DNA from 2 places in the Peribacillus sp. YIM B13477 genome. Region 1 is predicted to be linked to the other one. Evidence: riboswitches for the same ligand, from Rfam matches in the RefSeq annotation. Region 1 holds a riboswitch; the other holds the start of a gene.

Region 1 (3,217 bases):
AATGATCTTCAAAATTGTATCCTCAGTCTTAATTGCCATTTTTGTGTTTTTTTCGATAAAGATGTTCATGGCCCAGCCAGCCCAATTAATGCTGATCATGGTTATTTTTTCAAGGTTGTGGCCAAGGTTTACTAGCATTCAATCAAATTTAGAGCAAATAGGATCTACGCTTCCATCTTTTAAAGCATTGTCGGATTTACAAAACGAATGTAAAACGGCAAGAGAGTTATATGAAACTGATTATAAAAATATCATGCCTATTGAAATTAAAAGAGGATTGGAATGCCGTAATATTTATTTTAGTTATGATCAAAATGAGAGCACTTATGCTCTAAAAAATATAAGCATACACATCCCCTCTAACCGTATGACGGCTATTGTCGGCCGATCGGGTGCCGGAAAAAGTACCTTAATAGATATATTAATGGGATTGAATCATCCTAATAGCGGCGAAGTCAGAATAGATGATGTTCCCCTTACTAATGACCGATTATTATCACTGCGGAGGTCCATTAGTTATATCCCGCAAGATCCATTTCTCTTTAATGCAACAATAAGGGAAAATCTGCTGATCATTGACCCTGAGGCAAGTGATGAATCCATATGGGAGTCTTTGGAGTTCGCTGCAGCTGCTGACTTTGTCAGTAAGCTTCCTCAAGGTCTAGATACCCTCATCGGTGATCGAGGTGTCCGACTATCAGGAGGAGAAAGGCAGCGTCTAGTGTTAGCCAGAGCGATTTTACGTAAACCGGCCATCCTGGTATTGGATGAAGCGACGAGTGCTTTAGATACAGAGAACGAAGCGAAGATTCAATCCGCTATTGAAAGATTAAAAGGAAAAATGACCATCATCGTCATTGCTCACCGATTATCGACGATTCGCAATGCCGATCAAGTGCTGGTCATGGATCAGGGGGAAATCATTCAGGTCGGTGAATATAACCAGTTAGCGAATGAAAAAAGAGGGATGTTTAGCAATTTATTAGGTATCCAAATGGAATCAAGTGTGTAAATATTTTACTGGAGTTAAAGTCAGGTTACTGCCAATTATGGTTTGTAATGCTGGCTTTTTTCTTGGAGAAAATAAATTAAAACTGAATCACTTAGCCCTCGTATTTCGAAAAAATATTTTTGTGGAATAGTAAATTTGAGCTTATTTATGCTATTATAATTCTATTATTAATAAAAGAGTTGTAAAGAAAGCGCATTATAACAGTGTTTTCCAGTTATGATGTCATTTTTTGATGAAAGATGTTGAAAAATGACATAAAAAAACGAATAGTATTAAGAGCTATTATTACGTTTTTAAGTATAATTAACATTAATATAGTTTTAATTAGCACCATGGAAACAGGGATTCAAGAGATTTATTAATCTTGGTTAATAATAAATGTGAAATATTCTTGAGAAAGGCAAACCTATTGAAAAGTAGGGACGCAAAATTACAGGTCTAAGGCTACATGCTAAGACGGCTGTGTTACCACAAGATGGGTGGGATTTGTCTTGGAAGCTAACAATGAAATGAAAGAATGGGTTTATCTAATTTTGGAGGCCAAAAATTTAGGATTATCTATTGAAGAAGTGCGAGAGTTCATAAAAGGAAAGAACAAAGCAGACATCAGGGGATAATAAAAATACTTAGGGAAGGCTGTTAATCAGTCTTCTTTTTTTGTTTTCATTAACGTAAAAGGTATCCAGAATAAAGAACATGGCGATAATAATAAAAACGCAATCTAATTGAAGGGAATTTTTTTTATGGATGTACCTATTGCCTTTTTGAAGGGATTAATGTGGGGAATTTTATTCAGTGTTCCTTTATGGTTGGCATTTTGCGGTTGGATAAAAATAATCATGAATTTTATAAAGTAAGCGCTTAAAATTTAGATTATTAAAATGAAATCTAGGCAGGATTTAACAGGATGATCATAGAAATTAGTTAGTATACATAATGCTTTAGTCTTAGTGTGATATAATTTTGAGAAAAATAGCCTATAAAAAATAGTTAATAATACTTAAGGATTTTTGGTTATGTGCCGATACTAGATTATAGAGATTAAGCAAAGGGACTTCGCAAAAGGCGATGTCAGATAGCTGCCATCAAAATATAAGGAGACTATTTGATGACAAAAAACAAATTCATTACGTTTGAGGAAGTTTATGAAAAGAAACAAAGAAGCAAGAAAATTTTTATTGGGACTTATATTACAATTACTTTAGTTTTGATTTCATTAATGACTTATTTCATGGGACAAGTATAGTGCGGGGTGTCGAAGGGCTGAGCAATCGGTCCTTTTTTGTTTTCCTTTAAACCACATAAATCATTTAGTTTTACTAGTAATCCTTTCTACTAAAGTTTAGTAATTGTTAATTTTCTGTGAATTATCTAATGATAAACGAGTTTCCGCTTGCCAATTCCTACTATATATGTGATTATCAAATAAATGAGCTATATTCCTTATTTTTGAAAATGGGATTAGGACAACAGTATGAAATGGTGGCTCAATTATATATTGGAGTGGAAATTTCTAATGGATTTTTTTGATATTTTAAAAGACACTTTTGCTAAGGGTGAGTCTGGACAAGAGGTTACTGTGAATGAACTTGTGGAAGAGATTAAGGAGAAATTAAGCGGGATCATTGAACAACCTGATAGTATATGATTTGTAGATAATTCGTCTTGGGCTTATTGGTGTTGGGTGTTGAAAACTAACCGGTGGTCGTCCCCTTTATGGCAGGATATCATCCTGGTCACGATTGGCGGTTTACTAGGAATCTTCTTTTCTTGTTTCAATGAAGAAGCCGCTAATAAATCTGAAGAACTCATAGGGCTACATATTATGAAGGAGCATGTCCATAACATGCTTCTTTTTTGTCGTTTATGTAAGTAAACCTATGAAGGCGATGAATAAATGTAAGATTCTTAACGAGTATTCTTCTGGTGAGGAGCTTGTATCATTTTTCATTGGCCACGCATTTGAAAAGCGTTTCGAAGCTACGATATAATCGCGCAGAATATGTGCAACATCGTTGTCTTGTACTTTTACAATATGGAAGTAGAGACCTTTCAGTATGATAATGTTGGTCGATATTTAAGAAAGTGAAAAACTAGTGTCTGGATTAGGTTGGGAGGCAGCATAAATCGGCCTATGAAATACCAGAGCTACACAGGTCTTCAAATCTCGCTATAGGGTGTTTATTTTGGAACAAAATTGCTATG
Region 2 (3,217 bases), on a different contig from region 1:
GATATTTTAACAATACACCAGATGCAAATGTGTTAGTCAATTTAAAAGTGAACAATAATACATCAAAGGTCGAAGTGACGATTCCCATGCAGAATTTGGTTCTTCGCGCTGAAGAGGAAAATGCGGATATGTATGCTGCCATTGACTTGATCAATGATAAGCTTGAACGCCAAATTCGTAAACATAAAACGAAGGTCAATCGCAAGTTCCGAAACAATCTATCGACTACACCCGATGCATTCGCCTTCAATACGGAAGCTGACGAAGTGGTGGATGAATTCGAAGACGATAATGATATTGAAGTAGTCCGCAATAAACGCTTTGATTTAAAGCCAATGGACAGTGAAGAAGCGATTTTACAAATGAATATGCTTGGTCACAGTTTCTTCGTTTACACGAATGCGGATACTAATACAACAAACGTAGTGTACCGCCGAAAGGATGGACGCTATGGATTGATTGAACCTAGTTAATTATTATTCTAATATCAAAAGCACAGCCCAGCCTCTGGGTTGTGCTTTTTTGCATGAGTTAATTTCACCTATTCAAATACCTATATCTTTTGCACTACACTCGAATTGTCAGTTCTTTAAAAAGAACAATGAATTATTTGTAGAAAACAATTTGATCAAGGTGCAGAGGGGGTTGGATTATTTGTATCGAAAGAATTGCCATACATGCCAAAGGGCTTCTTTTAGCAGTGCGGAATATGGAAAGTGGCTATGTCCTACCTGCGGTGAGGACTTAACTTCGCAAAAAGCCCACGATGCACTTACAATCGAGAGAATCAATACACCCCAAAGAAATTTTAAGAAGAGTAAAACGAAATTGAATTAGTCTATGAAAAATCACCTGAACTTCAAATTTTCTTAATATTGTAATATTTTGTCGGATGAAAGTTTTTGCATTTATGTGGATTACCGACATAAAATAGCAATATATGGAGTGCGTATCCGTTATAATATGATTATAGGTAATGTATTTGGTAATAAATACCACGACAAAGGCAAACTCCTTGAAAAATGAGGGCGCAAAGGCACAGGTCTAAGGTCCTTGTGACTATGATGGCTGGTCTGCCTGAAATACAAGAGTATTTTAGGAGGTAGAAGAGGTGGCTAATGTGGAAATGGATCAAGAATGGGTGAAATTGATTTCTGAAGCAAGAAGCTTGGGTTTCAAAAAAGAGGAAATCATTGCTTTTTTTAAACGGGAAAGCCCTGAGGCAATATTTGAGGAGAGCGATGGAAAATAGGTTCCGAACAAATTCGAGAACATCCCTATAAACAGTGGTTCGATTCATTGGCTGTTTATAGGGTTTATTCTTCCTTGGGACTCTTGTGAGTCTAGCTTAGGATTATGTAGGTAAACTAGTGCACTACCACTCTACTCTTCTTTATCTTTTCTCCATTTATTAAACTCGATGAATTCCCTGAATTGTTGTTTTGAGACACCCGAATTCATGGCTTCCTCAACGATTCTCATCCAGTCATTGTCCAAGGTTTCCTTATTTGGTGCATCGTAAAGCAGGGCATCAACAGGGATGTTAAGTACGGAGGAGATTTTTTCAAGAAATTGAATAGAAGGATTCGTTTGTAAGTTCCGCTCGAGCGAACTTAAATAAGACTTTGCAACGCCTGCTTTATCGGCAAGTTCAGTCATCGACATTTTCTTTTCTTCTCGCAGTTTTTTTACACGTTCACCAATCATCAATACCACCTCGAAACATGTTCTATTTATCTTCCGCTAATAAGTTTCGGCAGCCCACCTTATCATTCAAAACATGACGCCTGTAAGGTTGGATTACCTTGACATGCTATCTCTAGAGAGGACACAGCATCTAGTGATGGAAGGTTGTGGATAATTCACATTTGCATATGGAATAGTGGGGAGTTTGCAACATATTTTTTATACTTCCTCCTATTTTAACAGTTTTCCTCCTCATTTATCCATTGTTTTTCGCAAGAATTGCATTCAGGTCTATACCAGCGAAGTGACATGAAGTTGTACCTCTATGATAGAAGTGGTAAAATTAAGCGTGCATTAGTAATAATAGAAGGTGTGTTTCTTCTTACTTATATGAATTTTGTCATTGAACGATCATTACCATAATAGAGGAGCGTTATTGAATGCTTAATATATTAAATAAAGTTTTTGATCCGAATAAGCGAGAAATCAAACGTTTAGAAAAAATCGCCGATCAGGTCGAAGCGCTGGCTGATGAGACTGCTGCGTTATCGGATGAACAGTTGCGTGCCAAAACGGAAGAGTTTAAAGAGCGTTATCAAAATGGGGAAACCGTTGATGATTTGCTTGTCGAGGCTTTTGCGGTTGCGCGTGAAGGGGCAAAGCGTGCTCTGGGCTTATATCCTTACCGTGTTCAAATCATGGGTGGGGCATCCCTTCATGATGGAAATATCTCCGAGATGAAAACAGGGGAAGGTAAAACCTTAACATCCACGATGCCGGTTTATTTAAACGCGCTTACCGGTAAAGGTGTACATGTCGTTACCGTCAATGAATACTTGGCACACCGTGATGCCACCGAAATGGGTGTTTTGTATGATTTCCTCGGTTTGACCGTCGGGTTGAATTTGAACAGTCATTCTAAAGAAGAAAAGCAGGCAGCGTATAATGCTGATATTACGTACAGTACGAATAATGAGTTAGGTTTTGATTATCTTCGTGACAATATGGTGTTATATAAAGAACAAATGGTACAGCGTCCGCTGCACTTCGCTGTCATCGATGAGGTCGATTCGATTTTGATTGATGAGGCGAGAACGCCATTGATCATTTCCGGTTCGGCACAGAAATCGGCTCAGCTCTATATCCAGGCCAATGCGTTTGTAAGAACCTTAAAGAAAGATACGGACTACACATATGATGAAAAGACAAAAGGTGTTCAGCTGACGGAAGATGGGATGAATCGAGCTGAAAAAGCGTTTAATATCGATAATTTATTCGATATTAGTCACGTTACTTTGAATCATCATATCAATCAGGCGTTAAAGGCTCATGTTTCCATGCATTTGGATGTGGATTATGTCGTCCAGGAAGGCGAGATAGTCATCGTTGACCAATTCACTGGCCGTTTGATGAAAGGCCGCCGTTACAGTGAAGGTCTCCACCAGGCGATCGAAGCGAAAGAAGGACTCGAAATTCAAAATGAAAGCATGACTCTTGCGACGATTACATTCCAGAACTATTTCAGGATGTA

Evidence for each region. A riboswitch is a leader RNA that binds a small molecule or an ion and turns the genes downstream of it on or off. The one in region 1 is predicted to bind cyclic di-GMP.
Region 2: it holds a riboswitch for cyclic di-GMP, as region 1 does, so the genes downstream of both, sinI (DNA-binding anti-repressor SinI) here and ACFX4H_RS00895 (anti-repressor SinI family protein) in region 1, are expected to answer to the same signal.

Annotation. Positions count from the first base shown of each region.
Region 1 covers NZ_JBHZPD010000001.1:190,457-193,673, forward strand. Annotated here, with positions in the region: gene ACFX4H_RS00890 (ABC transporter ATP-binding protein) at 1-1,012, shown strand, start outside; cyclic di-GMP riboswitch class I at 1,402-1,485, shown strand; gene ACFX4H_RS00895 (anti-repressor SinI family protein) at 1,504-1,629, shown strand; gene ACFX4H_RS00900 (hypothetical protein) at 2,121-2,258, shown strand; gene ACFX4H_RS00905 (YwzD family small protein) at 2,529-2,660, shown strand.
Region 2 covers NZ_JBHZPD010000006.1:1,484-4,700, forward strand. Annotated here, with positions in the region: gene hpf (ribosome hibernation-promoting factor, HPF/YfiA family) at 1-473, shown strand, start outside; gene ACFX4H_RS17690 (hypothetical protein) at 655-837, shown strand; cyclic di-GMP riboswitch class I at 996-1,081, shown strand; gene sinI (DNA-binding anti-repressor SinI) at 1,112-1,252, shown strand; gene ACFX4H_RS17700 (helix-turn-helix domain-containing protein) at 1,384-1,707, opposite strand; gene secA (preprotein translocase subunit SecA) at 2,127-3,217, shown strand, end outside.